Regions from separate parts of the Arthrobacter sp. P1_B9 genome, predicted to be linked through region 2. Evidence: riboswitches for the same ligand, from Rfam matches in the RefSeq annotation. Region 2 holds a riboswitch; each other region holds the start of a gene.
The links. Region 2 has a riboswitch for thiamine pyrophosphate ahead of AC1D1A_RS13110 (ECF transporter S component). Riboswitches for the same ligand answer to the same signal wherever they lie in the genome.

Region 1 (6,952 bases), on a different contig from region 2:
ACCGGAAGGATCAGGGTTTCGCCGTTTTTGCCGCCGCGCCAGTCGCCCATGCCAGGGCCGCCGTTGGTGGCGTGCCGGTGGGGCGCGTGGTGGTAGTCGAGCAGGGTGGTGGTCTGGGGGTCAACGCGCAGGATGACGTCGCCGCCGTTGCCGCCGTTGCCGCCGTCGGGACCGCCGAGGGGCTTGAACTTCTCGCGGTGGACGGAGACACAGCCGTGGCCGCCGGTACCGCCGGATACGTGCAGTACTACCCGGTCTACAAAGCTCGCCACGTGGATCTCCTCAGTGCTGTTCCCCGGACCCCCAAAGAGGCCCAAGATGATTGTAATGCGGTTAAAACACCGGTGGAGCGGACCTAATGGCCCGCCCCACCGATTTAGAACTTATTGTTACTCTGCAGCTGCAGCAGCCACGATGTTCACAACGCGGCGACCACGGCGGGTGCCGAACTCGACAGCACCGGGGGTCAGGGCGAACAGGGTGTCGTCCCCGCCGCGGCCTACGCCGGCGCCCGGGTGGAAGTGGGTGCCGCGCTGGCGGACAATGATCTCGCCTGCGGAAACTACCTGGCCACCGAAGCGCTTGACGCCGAGGTACTGGGCGTTGGAGTCACGACCGTTGCGAGTGGAACTCGCGCCTTTTTTATGTGCCATTTGAAATGCCTGCCTTCAAAAATTCTGGGGAATCTGCTGGAACCTGAACAGTAACGAAGAGTTACTTGATACCGGTGATCTTGACCTTGGTCAGTTCCTGACGGTGGCCCTGACGCTTCTTGTAACCGGTCTTGTTCTTGAACTTCTGGATGACGATCTTCGGACCACGGAGGTCTTCGAGGATCTCAGCCGTAACCGTTACCTTGGCCAGGTCCGCAGCAGCAGACGTGACTTTGTCACCGTCCACCAGGAGCAGTGCGGGCAACTCAAAGGTGCTGCCGGCTCCACCGGGGACGCGGTTCAGGGTAACGAAGTCTCCAACGGAAACCTTCTCTTGGCGGCCGCCTGCGCGGACAATCGCGTACACCACTGGGGAACTCACTTCTCTCGACGTTTATTACTAGATTTGCGTGCGGAACCAGGGGCCAAATTGTTTGGACCGGCTCACGCTGTGCCTCAACGCCGGTGGATTCCCCGGGGGAACCCATGAGCTATCCCCGGAACAAATCCATTTGGAATTCCAAGCGGACCGTTCTCAGGGTCATAACCCAAGTGTTGGCGTAAGCACCGAAGATCTAGAATACGCTAATTTTGCCTTCGGCCGCAAATGAGGCTGGTTCCGGCGGGTAGTCCGTGATAGGCGCCACAACATCTTGATGCAAAGTCCCTGCCAATGTTCTTGGCCGGGATCTTGACCATCTTGAGCTGTGTTGCCGCAACGACTTCCGGAACCGTGCCCCACCATCGTACCGGTAGTCCGGACCAGCTCGCGTCAGGCGTACAGCCGCGGCGCGTCGAAGAAGTCCACTTCGTAGCGCGAAGACTGCCGGAAAGCCAGGGCCATGGCCTGCCGCTCGCTCTCCGATGCCCGCCCGGCCGCCGTGTCCGTGTACGCGATGGCCTGCCGGGTCGCGGCGGCGAAGTCCTCGTCGGCGTAGGTCCGCAGCCAGCCGGCGTAGGGGTGCTCCCCGGGGGCGCCGCCGGCCAGGAACTCCCGGTGCAGCGTGGAACCGACCTCGGCGTAGAGCCAGAAGCAGGGCAGCGCCGCCGCCACGAGGACGCCATAGCTGCCGGAGACCGAGGCGGCCAGCAGGTGGTCCACATACGCTTTCGTGACCGGGCCCAGGGTGGAGGCCGTGGGGCGCGTGCTGAGCCAGGAACGGTGCAGCTCGGATTCGACCTCCAGGCAGGTCTGCGCCGAACGGGCCCAGAACAGCTGCTCGGCCTCGGTGGGGGCAATCGCCGCGGCCCGGGCCAGGACCCGCGAGTATCCGTTGAGGTAGATGGCGTCCTGGGCGAGGTAGTACGCGAACTCGTGCTCGGGCAAGGTGCCGTCGGCCAGTCCGCGGACGAAGTCGAGGGCGTAGATCGCCTCAAGATCGCCCGCGGCTCCTGCGCGCAGGGCTGCGGCGAACTCCCCCGCCGCCGGACCCTGCCCGGCCTGGAGGTGCTGCAGGTGGTGGAAGTGGTGGACCGGGCCGGTGCCCGAGCCGACGTCCAGGGCCGAGGCTCCGCGGAGCGCGCCCAGCAGCCACGGCTTGACTTCGCGCAGCGCCGCTTCCCAGTCCCCCACCCTGGCCTGCACGGTGGCCATGGCCGAGGACAGGGAGCAGCCGGTGCCGTGGCTGTTGCGCGTCGCGATCCGCTCCCCCGGCACCACCACCGTTTCCTGGCCGAGCAGGCCGCCGGTGTTGACCAGCGCATCCGGGCAGCCGGTGCCGGCGCCGTGGCCGTCGACGTCGTGGGCATCGGCGTCGTGGGCATGCCCGTCCCCCGGCCCGGCGCCCTGGAGGTGTCCGCCCTTAACCAGGACGGTGGTGCCGGTCAGGGCGGCCAGCCGCTTGCCCTGCGCCAGGGCCTCGGACCACTCGGCAGCGACGGGTTCCTTGAGCAGGATGGCGAGTTCGGCGAGGTTGGGCGTGATGAGGTCCGCCAGCGGCAGGAGGGCCTGCAGGGCGGCCTCGGCCGATTCCTGCAGGAGCCGGTCACCGCTGGTGGCGACCATCACCGGGTCCAGGACCACGACGGCGGGGCGCACCTTTTCCAGCCAGCCGCGGACGGCGTCGATCACGGCGGCGTCACCGAGCATGCCGATCTTGACGGCGTCGATGCCGATGTCGTCGCTGATGGCGTCCAGCTGCGCCGTGAGGAACGCCGCCGGGGGGACGTGGACGGCGCGCACGCCCTGCGTGTTCTGCGCTGTCAGGGCGGTGATGGCGGCCATGCCGTAGCCGCCGTTCGCCGCGATGCTCTTCAGGTCGGCCTGGATTCCGGCCCCGCCGGAGGGATCGGAGCCGGCGATGGCCAGCACGCGGGGAATGCGCGGCGGGGCCGGCAGAGACTCGTTGTGCAGAAAATTGGGCGGGAGGAACTCGGACGGATTCGATTTCGCGGACAAGGAAGACATCCCTTCGCCGGTGCTAACCGGACAGGTTCAACGGGTCTGGATCTCAGCCGGCCCGATGCCCGGCACCCCGTGTCAGTGTTCCAGCCTAGCCCTTGCCACCCGGAGGACCCGTTAACGCACGAGCGGGCCCGGGCCCGGGCGGACGTATGTTACGTCTGCCCTGACCCGGACCCGCGGCCCGACCAGTCGAAATAATGACCGGACGGGGACGTGGTCAGTCGCGGAGGACTACAGCTCCGACGCCGGCACGCCGACGCCGAGGATGATCGGCTCGTTGCCGGCCGGGATGGACGCAGGCCCGGCCGCAGCGGGAGCCTTGGCCTCGTGGACCGATCCGGCCGCGGCCGGCCGGGTTGCCTCGCGGTGCTCCACGGAGGTTTCGTTGGCTGCGCCCTGGGCGCGGCTGGCACTCCGGTTGCGGCGCCCGCGGCGGCCGCGCAGCGTCGTGGTGTCAGCTGTGCGTGACGCCGGCGCCTCCGCAGCGCGGACGGCCGACGGCGCCTCGGGCGCCGTGGCTTCCGGTGCGGCAACAGCTGCTGCCTGACCGGCCGCCAGGCCGGCGGCCTGGTCCGGCTTGCCGGCCTCGGCTTCGCCCAGGTTTGCGAAGGCCTCGGTCAGCAGGTCCAGGGTCAGGGCCGGTGACGGCGCGTCCTCCGCGTGCTCGACGAAGGGCAGGGCCACCTGCTCGCCGCCAAACGTCAGCACCGTTGCGGGGCGGCCGGCTGCCTCGTCGGCGGCTGCGAGCTGCGTGACGGCGTCGACGGCGGCCTGGCGGGCCCCGGCGTCGCTGGCTGCGGCTGCCTCCCCGTCGTGCAGGTGCGCGGCGTGCGCGGCGGCAGCGATGTTGGCCAGCGCGGCACGGGTGGCCTCGGCCTTGGCGTGGCGTTCGGCCTCGGTGGGTTCGGCGTGGACGGGCGCGGGTGCGGCCGGCGCGGTCTCTCCGCCCTGGCCTCCCCGGCCGCGGCGACGGCTCTTGCGTTCCGGGCGGGCAGCAGGCTGCGCCTCGGTGCGCGGCACATAGTGCTCCGCGGCGACCGTGTTGGCGCGGCGGTGCTCCACCGGCTCGTCGTGGGTGACGATGCCGCGGCCCGCACATGTTTCGCACTGTTCGCCGAAGACTTCCAGCAGCCCGGTGCCCATCCGCTTGCGGGTCATCTGCACGAGGCCCAGCGAGGTCACCTCGGCCACCTGGTGTTTAGTCCGGTCCCGGCCCAGGCACTCCACCATGCGGCGCAGCACGAGGTCGCGGTTGGATTCGAGCACCATGTCGATGAAGTCGATCACGATGATGCCGCCAATGTCGCGCAGGCGCAGCTGCCTGACGACTTCCTCGGCCGCTTCCAGGTTGTTCTTGGTGACGGTTTCCTCGAGGTTGCCGCCGGAGCCGGTGAATTTGCCGGTGTTGACGTCCACCACGGTCATGGCTTCGGTGCGGTCGATCACGAGCGAACCGCCCGAGGGCAGGAAGACCTTCCGGTCCAGGGCCTTGTGGATCTGCTCGTCGATGCGCCAGGCCGCGAAGATGTCCGTGTCCTTGGTCCACTTCTCGAGCCGGCCCACGAGGTCCGGCGCGACGTAGGTGACGTAGGCCTCGATGGTGTCCCAGGCTTCCTCGCCGGAGACGATCAGCTTGGAGAAGTCCTCGTTGAAGACGTCCCGGACCACCTTGATGGTCAGGTCAGGTTCGCCGTAGAGCAGCTCGGGGGCGAGGATCCTGGTGGACGTCGACTGGCTCTCGATGCCTTCCCACTGCGCGCGGAGGCGGTTGATGTCGTGCGTCAGCTCTTCCTCGGAAGCTCCCTCGGCCGCGGTGCGGACAATGACGCCCGCGTCCTCGGGCAGGCGGTCCTTGAGGATCCGCTTGAGGCGGTTGCGTTCGACGTCGGGCAGCTTGCGGGAGATGCCGGTCATGGAACCGCCGGGCACGTACACGAGGTACCGGCCGGGCAGCGAGATCTGGCTGGTGAGACGGGCGCCCTTGTGGCCGACCGGGTCCTTGGTGACCTGGACCAGCACGGAGTCGCCGGACTTCAGCGCGTTCTCGATGCGGCGCTGCTTGCCCTCGAGGTTGACGGACTCCCAGTTCACTTCACCGGCGTAGAGCACGGCGTTGCGGCCGCGGCCGATGTCCACGAAAGCGGCCTCCATAGAGGGCAGCACGTTCTGGACCTTGCCCAGGTAGACGTTGCCGATCAGGGAGTCCTGCTGGGTCTTGGACACGAAGTGCTCGGCCAGGACGCCGTCTTCAAGGACACCGATCTGGATTCTGTCGTCGCGCTGGCGGACGATCATCTGGCGGTCCACGGACTCGCGGCGGGCCAGGAACTCGGCCTCGGTGATGACGGTACGGCGGCGGCCGGTGTCGCGGGATTCGCGGCGGCGCTGCTTCTTGGCTTCCAGGCGGGTGGAGCCCTTGACGGATGTGACGCGGTTGTTCACCGGCGCCTCGGCCATGGCACGCGGCGCACGGACGCGGGTCACCGTGTTGGGCGGATCGTCGCCTTCCCCGCCGGTCAGCTCGAGGTCCTGGTCTCCACGGCGACGGCGGCGGCGGCGGCGGGAGGTCACACCGTCTTCAAGGATCAACTCGGAGCCTTCGTCGCCCTCTTCTTCGGTGCCTTCCGACTCGGTGTCGGACTCGGCAGAGGTGCGGGTGCGGCCGCGCCGGCCGCGGCTGCGGCGCCGACGGCGGTTGCCGGCGTCCTCGTCCTCGTCGCCTTCCTCGTCCTCGGGCTCAGCTGCTGCGGCGGCAACGGGGGCCGGACGCACCACAGTGCTCAGGTCCGGGGCCTGGAAGATGACGGAAGTGAGGGCACCCGGTTCCATGAACAGCGACGCGGCCGGGCTTTCCTCGGGGCGGGCTTCCGGCTCTTCGGGCTGGGCTGCGGCGGTTTCCGCGGTGGGTGCTTCCGCCGCGGCGGCTTCTTCGGCCGGGAGTACTGCCGCGGGCGCTTCTTCGGCCTTCGGGGCGGCCTTGGCACGGCTGGCACGGCGGCGGACCGGCTTCTCTGCAACCGTCTCTGCGGCCGTTTGTGCGGGGGCTTCTGCGGCGGCAGCTGCGTCAGTGCCAGCTGCTGCGGGGGCCTCAGCCGCGGCAGGTGCGCCGGCTTCGGCGTCGCCGGCGAAGGCAGGCAACGGTTCCGGGGCTGCTACAGCTTTCCGGGTCCGGGTGCGCCGCGCGGGCGCCTTGGCCGGAGTCCCGGCGGCAGCAGTTTCAGATACAGCAGTTTCAGATACAGCAGCTTCGGGTTCAACAGTTTCAGATCCGGCTGCTTCGACGTTGGCCGGCTTACGGCGGCCCCGGACGGGCTCATCTGAACCGGCCGCGTCGGCCAGGGCCGCGGCTTCGGCGACAGCCTCGGCCGCCTCCGCGGCGTTGACCTTGGCGACGGGCGCCTTCCGGCGGGTCCGTACGGCCCTCTTCGGCGCTACCGGAGCCTCTGCTTCAGCAGTTCCCTGCGCTTCCCCGGTGACTACTAGTTCTTCGTTTCCGGCTACTACCTGGTCATTATCCATATGTGGCGACACTCCTGCCCCTGATGCGCCGCCACATTCGGCGCCCCTTGGGGCAAATATGCGTCAACACCCGCAGGCATTGACAGAAGTCAATTGGATACCCTCAGGTTCGCACCGGCAGTGGGGTGCGGCAGCCCTGGAGGGCCGGCGAGATTGTTTTGGAACCCGTTGACCTACACGCCACAACCAGGTGCCGTCCAATGGCATTGCGGGACAGCTGGAATCAGAGGATCCGCAGCTCCCTGCTCATCATTGGCGGTCTTGAAACAAAATCGCCGGACCGGAATCCGGATGTGGATCGGGTTCCAGCCACGATCATTGTCTCACAGGAGCCGTGAAAGCAGGGGCAGGCGGGGCCGGAAGTGCAACAGGTGCG
Region 2 (6,952 bases):
ATGGCCGACGGCGACCGCGACGCGCCGGTCTCGATCTTCCACCCGACCTACCTGATCCTCGTGGCCGGGGTGTCCAACGCCTTCCTCACCGGAGACCTCTTCAACCTCTACGTCGGCTTCGAGATCCTGCTGACGGCCAGCTACGTGCTCATCACCCTCGGCGGGACAGGCCCGCGCATCCGGGCCGGCGTGACCTACGTGGTGGTCTCCGTCGTGTCCTCGGTGCTGTTCCTGATCGCGATCGCCATGATCTACGGCGCCACCGGAACCATCAACATGGCGGACCTCGCCATCAAGCTCGGCGACCTCGACCAGGGCACCCGGACGCTGCTGCACGTCATGCTGCTGGTGGCCTTCGGCATCAAGGCCGCCGTCTTCCCGCTGTCCTTCTGGCTCCCTGACTCCTACCCCACCGCCCCGGCCCCGGTCACCGCGGTGTTTGCCGGGCTGCTGACCAAGGTGGGCGTCTATGCGATGGTCCGCACGGAAACGCTGCTATTCCCGGGGGATGCGCTCAACGCCCCGCTCATGGTCGCGGCGCTGCTGACCATGGTGGTGGGCATCCTCGGCGCCCTGGCCCAAAGTGACATCAAGAGGCTCCTGTCCTTCACCCTGGTCAGCCATATTGGCTACATGGTGTTCGGCCTGGCCATGTCCACCGTGGCCGGTCTGGGCGCCGCGGTGTTCTACGTGGCCCACCACATCACTGTCCAGACCAGCCTGTTCCTGGTGACCGGCCTGATTGAACGCCGCGGCGGCAGCTCGTCCATGGACCGCGTGGCGGGACTGGCCAAGCTCTCCCCGGTATTGGGGGTCCTGTTCTTCATTCCCGCCATGAACCTCGCCGGAATCCCGCCGTTCTCGGGTTTCCTGGGCAAGCTGGGGCTGCTTCAGGCAGGTGTGGAACTGGGGACGCCGCTGGCCTACGCCCTGGTGATCGGCGGCGTGCTGACGAGCCTGCTGACCCTGCTGGCGATCGCGAGGGTCTGGAACCGGGCGTTCTGGCGCAAGCCCGGGGACGCCGAACACCCCGATCCGGTGCTCCTGGCAGCGCCGGCCGACTCCGCCACGGGTGACCGGGCCGGCAAGACGAATGTGACCCTGCTGCCCCGCACCATGGTGGGCTCCACCCTGGGCCTGGTGGTCTTTGGCGTGGCCCTGACGGTCTTTGCCGGGCCGCTGTTCAGGGTGGCCGACCAGTCCGCCCAGGAGATGCTGGACCGGACCTCCTACATCCAGGCCGTGCTCGGCCCGGATGCGCCCGTGCCGCCGGTGCCCCCGTCGCTCCATCCGGTGCAGGTCCGGGAGGGCGGCGGAAAATGAACCGGAAAAGGATCTCGCTGCGCCAGGAACTGCCGCTGCTGGTCTGGCTCGTCTTTGTCTGGGGCGCGCTCTGGCAGAACTTCAGCCCGGGCAATCTCCTCTTCGGCGCCCTCATCGCGGTGCTCGTGGCGCGCATTTTCTATCTGCCCCCGGTGGAACTCGGCGGCCGCTTCAACGTGCTCCGCGCCGTGCCGTTCGCCCTCATCTTCCTCGGAAAAGTCGTCGCGGCAAGCTTCCAGGTCCTGTACCTGGCCGTCGTCCGCGGCCCCAACGTGGTCAGCGCGGTCGTAGCCGTGCCGCTCCGAAGCCATTCGGACCTCCTGGTCACGGCCACCGGGCACGTGATCTCGCTGATTCCCGGGTCCCTCGTGGTGGAGGTGGACAGGTCGACGTCCACGCTCTACATCCACGGCATCAACGTCCGCAATGCCGAGGACGCGGCCAAGCTGCGCAAAGAGGTCCGGGACACCGAGGCCGGGCTGATCCGGATCATGGGGACCAAAGCCGAACTTTCCGCCCTGACACAGGAGACCGCCGCATGATGCAGACCGTCCTGACGGTGACCGCCGTCGTACTGTCCCTGGCCGCCGCGGGGGCGATCGTCCGGATCGCGCGGGGGCCCTCGCTGCTGGACCGGGTTCTGGCCGCCGACGTGCTGCTGGCCATCTTCGGCGCGGCCCTGTGCATCGACATGGCCGCCAACCGGCACCTGAACAACCTGATGCTGCTCGTTGCGATTTCCCTGATCGGCTTCGTCGGCTCGGTCACCGTGGCCCGGTTCGTGGCCGACAGGCGGGAGGGCGTCCGTGAATCCTGACACAGTGATCGACGCCGTCTCCGCCGTGTTCATGGTGACCGGAGCCCTGATGTCCCTCGCGGCCGCCATCGGGCTGCTGCGATTCCCGGACCTCATGAGCAGGATGCACGCGGCCACCAAACCGCAGGTCCTCGGCCTGTTCCTGCTGCTGGCGGCCCTCGGCCTGCAGATGCGCACCTGGTCGGTGTGGCCCGTCCTGCTGGTGGCCTGGCTCTTCCAGCTGCTCACCGTCCCCGTGTCCGCCCACATGGTGGGCCGGGCCGGCTACCGGACCAAGCACCTGCACCCGGAGCTGCTGAGCTCCGACGAGCTCGAGGCGGTAGTCCAGAAGGCCGCCCAGCAGGCGGCCACGCACGGAGCGGACGACGACGACCGCTGAGCCCCCGTCCGGCCCGGCGGACCCGGCCGGCACGTCGCCCCCGTCCGGCCAGCGGACCCGGCCGGGGCCTTCGACAGCCGCGGCGGGCGCCGCGGCTGGTCGCGTCAGGTCAGACGACGTCCTGGGTCTTGGCGAAGCGGGTGATCGCGCGCTGGGTGCCGCGGTTGGCGAGCACCTGGATGATGGCGCTGACCGAGGCGGAGATCAGGGCGAACGTCAGGGCCGAGCGCAGGGTGGTGGGAACGTCGTCCTCCTGGCCCTTGGGCGGCTTGTTGCCTGTGGACTTTTCCCACATGGTGTCCACCAGCTTGGTGCCGGCAAAGCCGGCCAGGAGGCTGACGCCGGTGCCGAGCAGCTTGATGAGGATGTTCATTCTTCGGTCTCCTTGGGACGGGAACGGTTTTCCCCTAGCCTAGCGTTCCGGGGTGAGGACCATCCGCAGGGCCTCGACCACGAGTTCGTGATCCGCCTTCTGGGGCAGGCCGGAGACGGTGACGACGGCGACGGCGCCCGTGCCGCGCACGTAGATGGGGAACGCCCCGCCGTGGGCGGCGAACTCCGACTGATCCCACCAGGCGTTGTCCTCGATCCTTCCGCCGGCGGCGCGGGCCCGGAGGCCCACCAGCAGGGACGGGACCTCGTACCGCATGGCGGTGCGCTTTTTGGCGTTGATCCAGCGCTCATTGTCCGGTGTGGCGCCGTCCAGCGCGGCGTGGAAGAGCACCTGCTCGCCTTTGGTGATGTCGACGGCGATGGGCAGCGAGCGTTGCCTGCCCAGCTCGACAAGGAGGAGCCCGAGGTCCAAGGCGTCATCCTTGCTGAACGACGCGAACTGGAGCGCCTCTATCTCGGCCAGCACGCGGCCGATAAGCGCCGCCAGGGATCCCCGCGGCTGCGGCTCACTCGAGTCGGGATCGTATTCCCCGGAGGGATCTTGGGTGACCGGTGTGTGCGACAAAATATTCCAGCTTTCCGGTGGGTGACGAGGCCGCCCGCTGGCGGGTCCGGGGGTCCGGCACGACGACTCTACCAAGAGGGATTTCCGGGCCGCCGGGACTGCCGCCGTCCGGTCCACGATTGTGACGGCACACCACTGAAAACCCGGCCGTCCGGGTGTAAACTGAGCCAGCCCACAAGGGCGAAAATAATTACGACAGGGGAGCGCCGCCGTCGGGCATCGCCGGAACAATCCGGGGAAACCTTTGGTGGGCGCTGAGAGTGCGGACAGCCGCAGACCCTCGAACCTGATCCGGTTAGTACCGGCGCAAGGGAGTCGAGTTCTCAGGGTGCGCGGAGGGCGGCGGAAGCCGAGACCGGCCGGCGCACCCTCCCCTCCTGTTCCTCAGGAGGACGACATGACAGATATTTCAGCACAGCATGGTTCCGCCAGCCGTTCATCCGCCCGGCGCAACTACAGCTGGCGCGTGGTGGACATTGTGGTGGCCGCGTTGATCGCCGTTGCCGGCGGCGTCATTTTCTGGGCCTGGTCCCAGGGCGCGAACCTGATCTCGACTCCGGTCAACGCGGTCTACCCGCCGTTGAGCGGACTCTACGCCGGCGGCTGGATGATCCCGGCGGTGCTGGGCATGCTCATCATCCGCAAGCCGGGCGCCGCGCTCTTCTGCGAAACCGTCGCGGCCACCGGCGAGCTCATCATGGGTTCGCAGTACGGCACCACGGTGCTGATCTCCGGCATCCTGCAGGGCCTCGGCGCCGAACTGGTCTTCGCGGCCTTCCTCTACAAGAAGTTCAACCTGCCCGTCTCCGTGCTGGCCGGCGCCGGCGCGGGCCTCTTCTGCGGCCTGAACGACTCCTTCCTGCCGTGGGGCTGGAACATCGCCTACGAAGCCGGCGACAAGCTCGCCTACATCGTCTTCACCACGATCTCCGGCGCAGTGATTGCCGGCGGACTGGCCTGGCTCGCCACCCGCGGCCTGGCGAAAACCGGAGTGCTGGGCTCCTTTGCCTCCCGCAAGGCCGCCACGGAGCCCGTCTTCTCCTGAGCCCCGTCGCTGAATCCTGCAGAGAATCATGAGATCTTCACCGGGCGTCCGGCCGGCCGCCGTCACGGCCCGCGGCTGGGGCTGGCGGCATGCCGGACGGACCAGGCCCGCCGTCAGCGGCCTTGACCTGGACATCCGGCCGGGGGAGCGCGTGCTCCTGCTGGGGCCCTCCGGCGCCGGCAAGTCGACGCTGCTCCACGCCCTGGCCGGCGTTCTGGGCGACGGCGCGGCCGGCGACTCCGGGGACCCCGGCGACTCCGGCGACGCCGAGAACACAGACGAGACCGGCAGCCTCCTGATCGACGGTGCCGCGCCACGGGCGCGGCGCGGCCGCGCCGGGCTGGTGCAGCAGGACCCGGAAACGCAGGTGGTGCTCTCCCGCCTCGGCGACGACGTCGCCTTCGGGGCGGAGAACCTCGCCGTCCCGGCGGCGGAGATCTGGCCGCGCGTGCGCGAGGCCCTCGACGACGTCGGGCTGGGACAGCTGCCGCTGGACCACCCGACGGCGGCCCTCTCCGGCGGCCAAAAGCAACGGCTCGCGCTCGCCGGGATCCTCGCGATGCGGCCAGGGCTGCTGCTGCTCGACGAGCCGACCGCCAACCTCGACCCCGCGGGCGTCCTGGAGGTCCGCGACGCCGTGGGCCGCTGCCTGGACAAGACGGGCGCCACGCTGGTGGTCGTGGAGCACCGGGTGGGGGTCTGGAAAGACCTGGTGGACAGGATCGTGGTGCTGCAGCCAGGGGCCGCCACGGACTCCGCGGTCTTGATTGACGGACCGCCGGACCGGGTCCTGGCCGAGGCGCGGGACATGCTCATCGGTGCGGGCGTCTGGGTGCCGGGCTACGTCCCGGCGACGCGGATGCGGACACCGGCGCGGGGCGCGGGACAGACTCTGCTCGCGGCCGACGCGCTCGCGGTGTCCCGCGAACGGCCGCGGCGGGCCGGGCTGCGCGACGGCTTCCGCACCATCGCGCCGCGTCCGGTCCAGTCCGGGGTCTCGGTCCGGGTCCGCGCCGGCGAGGCGCTGACCATCACCGGACAGAACGGCACAGGGAAGTCCACCCTGGCGCTGACGCTGGCCGGTCTCCTGCGGCCCGTCGCGGGAACAGTCTCGGCCACGGCGGAGCTGAGCAGTCCCGCCACCGGTCACTCCAGCGGTCACTCCAGTGGCCGCGTACGCGACGGCGCCGGACCCGATCCCTACCGGTGGAAGGCCCAGCAGCTGATCGCCAGGATCGGAACCGTCTTCCAGGAACCCGAGCACCAGTTCGTTACCGGCAAGGTCCTCGACGAGCTCATGTTCGGCCCGCGCCACCTCGGCTACGGCGAAGACCGCGTGGACGAACTGCTGGAGCGGCTGCGGCTGACGGAGCTTGTGGACGCCAACCCCTACACGCTCTCCGGCGGCGAGAAGCGGCGCCTTTCGGTTGCCACTGTGCTGGCGGCGCACCCCCAGGTGCTGGTCCTGGACGAGCCCACCTTCGGCCAGGATGCCAATACGTGGGCCGAACTCGCCTCGTTCCTCTCCGAGCTCCTCGACGCCGGCACCGCCGTCGTGTCCGTGACGCATGACGCCGAATTCAGCGCCGTCCTCGGCGGCGCCGAACTCCGCCTCCGGCCACGGGAAACCGCCGCCGCGGACGCTCACGGCCCGGATCTCGAGCTGCCGGAGGGGGCCTCGCCTTGAGGGACGCGCTGAGCCTGCGCGGCAACCATGCGCTGCTGACCCGAGCCAACCCGCTCGCCAAGTTCACGGCGGTCACCCTGATCACCCTGGTCCTGGCGCTCTCCATTGACTGGGTGTCGGCGTCGGTGGCGCTGGCGTTCGAACTGCTGCTGCTGCCGCTGGCGGGCCTGACTGTGGCCTTGCTGTGGCAGCGCGGCTGGCCGCTGATCCTCGCGGCGGCGCTGGGCGGCTGGAGCACGGCCATCCTGGCGGCCGATTCCGGACCCGTCCTGCTCGATGCGGGGATCTGGTCCGTCAGCGCCGGTTCCCTGCAGCTGGGGATCGGCTTCATGCTCCGCGGGCTCGCGATCGCATTGCCCGCGGTGCTGCTGATGAGCTGTACCGACCCCACGGACCTGGCCGATGCCCTGGCCCAGAACGCGAAACTGCCGCACCGGTTCGTCCTGGGCACCCTGGCCGCGATGCGGCTCGTCGGAATCATGGCCGAGCAATGGCAGACCATCGGTATGGCCCGGCGGGCCCGCGGCGTGGGCTCGAGCGGCAACCCCTATCAGCGGTTCCGCGCCACGCTGGGCCAGAGTTTCGGCCTGCTGGTGCAGGCGATCCGGAGCGCCTCGCGGCTCGCGGTGACCATGGAGGCCCGCGGCTTCGGCGGTGCCGCCCGGACCTGGGCCCGGCCCTCGACGTTCAGCGGACTCGATGCCTGGGTGCTGCTGGGCGGGCTCGGCATCGCCGCCGCCGCC
Region 3 (6,952 bases), on a different contig from region 2:
CATATGGCAACTATGTCCATTCCCGGCTGCGAGCAATGGACATGTTCCGGAGTCCCGGCTCCGCGCAGTGGACATGCCCAGCGTTCCCGCCGGCGAAGAGTGGACATGTCCGGGGGAAGCTGTGCGCGCTGGACATGTCCAGCGACCAGCTTGCCTGGGGAGAACTTCTAGCGCACGGCGACGCGGATCCGGTTGCGCCACGGGTCCTCGAAGCGCAGTTCGGCGCCGGTGTGGTGCGATTCGACGCCGGCAACCTTGAGCCGGTCGGCCAGGGCCGCGACGTCGTCGCCGGAGGGCACCTCGATGAGGACCTCGCCCAGGCCCAGCGTGTCGCGCCGCGGGCCCGCGCCGCGGCTGTTCCATACGTTCATGGCCATGTGGTGGTGGTAGCCGCCGGCCGAGACGAACAGCGCCTGGCCGTGCCAGCCCGCGGTCTTTTCGAAGCCGAGCGTGCCGACATAGAAATCATGCGCCGACTGGACGTCGCCGACCTGCAGGTGGACATGCCCGACGCCGGCGGCGGCCTGGCGCTGGCCGGCCACGGACTCCTCGGTCAGGTATTGCTGCAGGTAGCGCTGCGGCGGCAGGGCGAGACTGTCCATGACGACGTTCCTGCCCTCCCAGGACCACGCCGCCCGCGGCCGGTCCCAGTACAGCTCGATGCCGTTGCCTTCGGGGTCGTTGAAGTAGAACGCCTCGCTGACGAGGTGGTCCGCGCTGCCGGTGAAGGACTGGGGCTGGTACTGGGCCGCGGTGGCGATGGTGGCCGCCAGGGAGTGCTGGTCCTCGAAGAGGAGGGCGGTGTGGAAGAGCCCGGCCTCGCCGCGGGAAGGTAGATTCAGGCCCGGGGCAGGCGCCAGATGCACCAGCGGCTTCTGCTGGCGCCCAAGGTAGAGCCCGCCGTCCTGTTCGGCCACAGTCTCCAGGCCGAGGGCGCGCTGGTAGTAGTCGGTCATGAGCTTCATGTCGCCGACCTTGAGCATCACGGTGCCCATGGTGAGTTCGGCAGGAAGGAGGTCCTGGGTGCTGGCTTCTGCGGTCATGGCAATGCTCCGTGGATTCTGTAGCCACCGGCCTTCGGCGACTCTACATAAAGATAAATTACTTGAAGCTTCAATTTATTCCAAAACATGGACTGGCGCCCGGTCTACCGGCTGCCCCCGCAGCACGATATGCCGGATCTGGCGGAGCGTGGCCGGATTGCTCCGCGGATCCTCGGCGGTGACGAGGACGTCAGCGCTTGCCCCTTCACCGATGGACTCCGCGCCGAGCCAGGTCCGCGCAGACCAGCTCGCGGCGTTGAGGGCGGCAGCGGCGGAAAGGCCGGCGGCGTGCAGGGCCTGGATCTCGTCCACGATCCTGCCATGGCTGATCACGCTGCCGGCGTCGGTACCGGCATAGATCGCCAGCCCGGTCTCGTGGGCTTCGAGGATCCGCTCCGCCCGGCGCTCCCACAGCGAGCGCATGTGGGCTGCGTAGCGGGGGAACTTGGCCGCCGCCCGGGCGGCGATGTCCGGGAACGTGGCGATGTTGATCAGGGTGGGCACGATCGGAACACCCTGTTCGAGGAAGCGCGGCAGGTGCCGCGGCAGCAGCCCGGTGGCGTGCTCGATGCAGTCGATCCCGGCGTCGAGCATGTCATCGAGGGTGTCTTCGGCGAAGCAGTGTGCGGTGACGCGGGCCCCCTCATCGTGGGCGGCCCGGACGGCGTCCTTGACCGTCCGGGCGGGAAAACTGGCGGCGAGATCGCCGGCGTCGCGGTCGATCCAGTCCCCCACGAGCTTGACCCAGCCGTCGCCCGCGCGGGCCTGCTTGCGCACGGCCTCGACGAGATCCTCCGGTTCGACCTCGACGGCCAGGCCAGGCAGGTACCGCCGGGTCCTGGCGAGGTGCCTGCCGGAGCGGATGATCCGGGGCAGGTCCGCGCGTTGCTGGAGCCAGCGTGTGTTGTGGACGGCGCCGGCGTCGCGGACCAGGAGCGTCCCGGCGTTGCGGTCCGCCAGGGCCTGGGATTCCGCGGTGTCCTCGGTAACGTCCCCGCCCGGGCCGAGGCCGATGTGGCAGTGTGCGTCCACGAGGCCGGGCATGACCCAGCCGTCCAGCACGAGGTCAGGCGCGGCGGCCGGACGGCGGAAGGTTAGCAGGCCGCCCACCGACCAGAGCCCGCGGCGTTCCTGGTCCGCCGCGGTGAGGATGGGGCCGCTGAACTCGATGATGCCGGTCATGACCTAAAGCCTAATCCGCATGACGATCCGCCGGCCAAGACCGTCCAGCCCCAGCTGCGCTTCGTGGATCCGCAGGGCGCCCAACGCCTGTCCTGGCTGGGCGAGTTCCTCGAAACCGCAGCTCGCATAAAACGGCGCATTGAACGGGACGCCTGCGAAGGTGCAAAGCGTCATCGATAAATAGCCACGGCTCCGGGCCGCATCAAGGGCCGCCTCCACCAGGGACCGTCCTATCCCCCGCCCGGCGGAGTCCGGCTGCACGGAGAGTTGTTCCAGATGGGCCTGGCCGCCGACCTCGTCAATGCGGGCAAACCCTACGGGCGGGTTTCCGGCGACAAGTATGAAGAGCGGCTCAACCGGCGTCGTCAACTCCGGAGCCGGGAGCGTCTGGTTCCCCAGCTCCGCTTCGAGGATGCGGTCTGCTGAGGCCTCGAGAACCGGCAGCGCCGGGATATCTTCCGGCGTCGCCGTCCGGATGCGGGGCAGCGCCTTGGGCAGAGTCACCGTGCCACGCTAACACCGCGGTCCGCCGTCCGCGTCACACTCGAGGGCCGGCCGGAGGTGCGTGGTAGTTTCGTCTACGACCACACGGGTGCCCCTGCAGGGGCTGAGATCGGGCTGACGCAGCCTGCGACCGTTGAACCTGTCCGGGTAATGCCGGCGAAGGAAGTGAGCTTTTCCGTGAACACCCAAGTGACACAGCACAGCCCTGTCCAAATTCAGTCCGCAGCCACCACGCAGTCGCTGAAGTCCCACTCGCTGGCCTTCAGCACGGATCCGGAGCATGGCATCCGCGTGCCGGTGACCGAGATCGCCCTGGAACCCTCCCCGGGCGGCATCCGGAACCCGCCGTTCCGGGTGTACCGCACTGCCGGCCCGGGCAGCGATCCGGTCCGCGGGCTGGAGCCGTTCCGCACCCCCTGGATTGAGGCCAGGGCGGACACCGAACCCTACGCCGGCCGTGAACGGGAGCTGCTCGACGACGGCAAATCGGCGGTGCGCCGCGGTGCGGCGTCGGCCGAGTGGCGGGGCGGCCGGCCGGTGCCGCGCCGGGCCGCTGAGGGCAGGACCGTCACGCAGATGCGCTACGCCCGGGACGGTGTCATCACCCAGGAAATGCGGTTCGTCGCGCTGCGCGAGAACTGCGATGTGGAGCTGGTGCGCAGCGAGGTGGCCGCGGGCCGCGCGATCATTCCCAACAACGTCAACCATCCCGAATCCGAGCCGATGATCATCGGCAAGGCGTTCCTGGTGAAAATCAACGCCAATATCGGCAACTCCGCCGTGACCAGCTCCATCGCCGAGGAGGTCGACAAACTTCAGTGGGCCACGCAGTGGGGCGCGGACACCGTCATGGACCTCTCCACCGGGGACGACATCCACACCACGCGCGAGTGGATCATCCGTAATTCCCCCGTCCCCATCGGAACGGTCCCGATCTACCAGGCGCTGGAGAAGGTCAACGGTGAGGCGAACGCCCTGACCTGGGAGATCTTCCGGGACACCGTGATCGAACAGTGCGAGCAGGGCGTGGACTACATGACCATCCACGCGGGCGTGCTGCTGCGGTATGTGCCCCTGACGGCCAACCGGGTCACCGGCATCGTGTCCCGCGGCGGTTCCATCATGGCCGGCTGGTGCCTGGCGCACCACCGGGAGAACTTTCTGTACACCCACTTCGATGAGCTGTGCGAGATCTTCGCCCGCTACGACGTCGCGTTCTCGCTGGGCGACGGGCTGCGGCCGGGCGCGACGGCGGATGCCAACGACGCGGCACAGTTCGCCGAACTGGACACCCTGGCCGAGCTCACGCAGCGGGCCTGGGACTTCGACGTGCAAGTCATGGTGGAGGGCCCCGGGCATGTGCCCTTCCACCTCGTCCGGGAAAACGTGGAGCGCCAGCAGGAACTCTGCAAGGGCGCCCCGTTTTACACACTCGGGCCGCTCGTCACGGACATCGCACCGGGCTATGACCACATCACCTCGGCGATCGGCGCCACCGAGATCGCCCGCTACGGCACTGCCATGCTCTGCTACGTCACGCCCAAGGAACACCTCGGGCTGCCGAACAAGGACGATGTGAAGACGGGCGTGATCACTTACAAGATCGCCGCCCATGCCGCGGACCTCGCCAAGGGCCACCCCGGCGCGCACGAACGCGACGATGCCCTGTCCAAGGCAAGGTTCGAGTTCCGCTGGCGGGACCAGTTCGCGCTGTCCCTGGACCCGGTCACGGCCGAGGCCTTCCATGATGAGACGCTTCCCGCGGAGCCGGCCAAGACAGCCCACTTCTGCTCGATGTGCGGTCCGAAGTTCTGCTCCATGCGGATCAGCCAGGACATCCGGGACGAATACGGATCAGCAGATTCGCAGGCGGCCCTAGCGCAGATGGCGGCCGGAATGCGGGCGAAGAGCAACGAGTTCCTCGCCTCGGGCGGCAAGGTCTACCTGCCGCAGCCCTCGGTGGGAGAACCCGCAGCTTCTTAGGACGCCCGGGCGTGCTGGTGCCGGCTGACCTCGGCAATGTAGGAGCGGATGGCCCGGTCCCCTTCGGCTGAATCCTGGGGCCGGTGCCCTCCCGGCGCCGTGCGGTGCAGGGCGCCGGTCTCGCGCAGGTAGCCGGCGATTTCCTCATACAGCGGTTCCCAGCCGCCGGTCAGGACCAGGGTCGGCACGCCCGGCACGATCTGCAGCGGGGCTTCCCACGGCGGCGCCTGCAGGCGGAGCCGGCGCGCAGCCCGGAGGGCCTCCGGCGTCGTGGCCCCGGGGGCGTCCGCCGCGAACGCGCGGCGGATGAACTCTCGCTGGAAGTCGTCGTCGCTGAGGTTGTGGCGGACGTCGAAGAGCGGCTGCATCAGGGCCCGGTGCGCGGCGGTGGCCGGGAGCTCCGCGGTCAGGGACAGGCAGGCCGGTTCCACCAGGGTCAGCGACTGGACGAGGTCGGGCCGTTCGACGGCGGCCATCATCGCAGCGATCGCGCCCTGCGAATGGGCCACGACATGGCCGCCGGCCTCGCCGCGGCCGTCGTCTGCCAGCGAGGCGAGCACGATGGCGGCGTCGGCGGCGAAGCTGGATTCGAGCGGTTCCGCGACGGCGTCAAACCCGTGCCGCCGCAGGAACAGGGCGTCGTAGTCCAGCGCCATTCCGTGCTGTTTTGGCCACGCGGCGGCGCCGAAGCTGCCGTCCCCGTGGACGAAGACTACGCGCTGCTTGAACATTGTCTAACCCTATGGCACTTCAGTGCTGATGCTGCCGGCGACACAGTGCCGGCGGCCGTCAGCACTTGCGGCTACTTGCTGCCGCCGAGGAACTTGTCGAAACCCTTCGGCAGGTTCAGCTGGGACGGATCGAAGTCGCCGCCCTGCTGGCCGAACGACGCGCCGGTGGGCAGCGCCTTGGGGCCGGCGGCACGCCGGGCCTCGGCGTCGCGCAGTTCCTGCGCCGCCTTGGCCGGGTTGCCGGAGCGGGCCTTCTTCTTGGGCGCGGACTTGGCTCCCTTGCGGGCTCCGCCCCCGCCGCCCATGCCGGGCATCCCCGGCATGCCGGGCATCCCGCCGCCGGCGGCCATCTTCTTCATCATCTTCTGGGCCTGGGCAAACCGTTCCAGCAGTCCGTTGACCTCGGAGACGTGCACGCCGGAACCGCGGGCAATACGGGCCCGGCGGGAGCCGTTGATGATCTTCGGAGCCACGCGCTCGTGCGGGGTCATCGAGCGGACAATGGCCTCGACGCGGTCGATCTCGCGCTCGTCGAACTGCTCCAACTGCTGGCGGATGTTCTGCGCACCCGGCATCATCATGAGCATCTTCTTCATGGAGCCCATGTTGCGGATCTGCTGCATCTGGGCGAGGAAGTCATCGAGGGTGAAGTCTTCCTGGTCGGCGAACTTCTTCGCCATCCGGGCGGCTTCATCCTTGTCCCAGGACTTCTCGGCCTGCTCGATCAGGGTGAGGACGTCACCCATGTCGAGGATGCGCGAGGCCATGCGGTCCGGGTGGAAGAGCTCGAAGTCGTCCACGCCTTCGCCGGTGGAGGCGAACATGACCGGCTTGCCGGTCACCGACGCGACGGAGAGCGCGGCGCCGCCGCGGGCGTCGCCGTCGAGCTTGGAGAGCACGATGCCGGTGAAGTTGACGCCCTCGTCAAAGGCCAGGGCAGTGTTGACGGCGTCCTGGCCGATCATGGAGTCGATCACGAACAGGACTTCGTTCGGGACGATCGCGCGGCGGATCTGGCGCGCCTGCTCCATCATCTCGGCGTCGACGCCGAGACGGCCGGCGGTGTCCACGATCACGACGTCGTGCAGGGTGCGCTTGGCTTCCTCGACGCCGTCACGGGCGACGGCGACGGGGTCTCCGGCAGGGTGGTCCAGTTCGGTGGACGTGGCGCCCGGGTGCGGGGCGAACACGGGTACGCCGGCGCGCTGGCCGACCACCTGCAGCTGAGTGACGGCGTTGGGCCGCTGGAGGTCGCAGGCCACCAGCATGGGGCTGTGGCCCTGGGACTTGAGCCACTTGGCGAGCTTGCCGGCCAGGGTGGTCTTGCCGGCGCCCTGGAGGCCCGCCAGCATGATGATGGTGGGTCCGGTCTTGGCCAGGCGGATCCGGCGGGTCTCGCCGCCGAGGATCTCGACGAGTTCCTCGTTGACGATCTTCACGATCTGCTGGCTCGGGTTCAGCGCCCCGGAGACCTCGGCGCCGAGGGCCCGCTCGCGCACGCGGCCGGTG

Region 1: linked by a shared signal. The riboswitch ahead of AC1D1A_RS02235 (bifunctional hydroxymethylpyrimidine kinase/phosphomethylpyrimidine kinase) and the one ahead of AC1D1A_RS13110 (ECF transporter S component) in region 2 are both predicted to bind thiamine pyrophosphate.
Region 3: linked by a shared signal. The riboswitch ahead of thiC (phosphomethylpyrimidine synthase ThiC) and the one ahead of AC1D1A_RS13110 (ECF transporter S component) in region 2 are both predicted to bind thiamine pyrophosphate.

Annotation. Positions count from the first base shown of each region.
Region 1 covers NZ_JBFUAA010000001.1:510,171-517,122, reverse strand. The annotation lists gene obgE (GTPase ObgE) at 1-272, opposite strand, end outside; gene rpmA (50S ribosomal protein L27) at 390-653, opposite strand; gene rplU (50S ribosomal protein L21) at 715-1,023, opposite strand; gene AC1D1A_RS02235 (bifunctional hydroxymethylpyrimidine kinase/phosphomethylpyrimidine kinase) at 1,426-2,973, opposite strand; TPP riboswitch at 3,043-3,140, opposite strand; gene AC1D1A_RS02230 (Rne/Rng family ribonuclease) at 3,289-6,576, opposite strand.
Region 2 covers NZ_JBFUAA010000008.1:149,324-156,275, reverse strand. The annotation lists gene AC1D1A_RS13140 (Na+/H+ antiporter subunit D) at 1-1,323, shown strand, start outside; gene AC1D1A_RS13135 (Na+/H+ antiporter subunit E) at 1,320-1,865, shown strand; gene AC1D1A_RS13130 (MrpF/PhaF family protein) at 1,862-2,140, shown strand; gene mnhG (monovalent cation/H(+) antiporter subunit G) at 2,172-2,519, shown strand; gene AC1D1A_RS13120 (DUF4235 domain-containing protein) at 2,629-2,892, opposite strand; gene AC1D1A_RS13115 (heme-degrading domain-containing protein) at 2,932-3,477, opposite strand; TPP riboswitch at 3,665-3,808, shown strand; gene AC1D1A_RS13110 (ECF transporter S component) at 3,875-4,522, shown strand; gene AC1D1A_RS13105 (ABC transporter ATP-binding protein) at 4,551-6,209, shown strand; gene AC1D1A_RS13100 (energy-coupling factor transporter transmembrane component T family protein) at 6,206-6,952, shown strand, end outside.
Region 3 covers NZ_JBFUAA010000001.1:401,043-407,994, reverse strand. The annotation lists gene AC1D1A_RS01690 (VOC family protein) at 168-1,043, opposite strand; gene AC1D1A_RS01685 (amidohydrolase family protein) at 1,119-2,225, opposite strand; gene AC1D1A_RS01680 (GNAT family N-acetyltransferase) at 2,229-2,729, opposite strand; TPP riboswitch at 2,804-2,911, shown strand; gene thiC (phosphomethylpyrimidine synthase ThiC) at 2,907-4,712, shown strand; gene AC1D1A_RS01670 (alpha/beta fold hydrolase) at 4,709-5,443, opposite strand; gene ffh (signal recognition particle protein) at 5,515-6,952, opposite strand, start outside.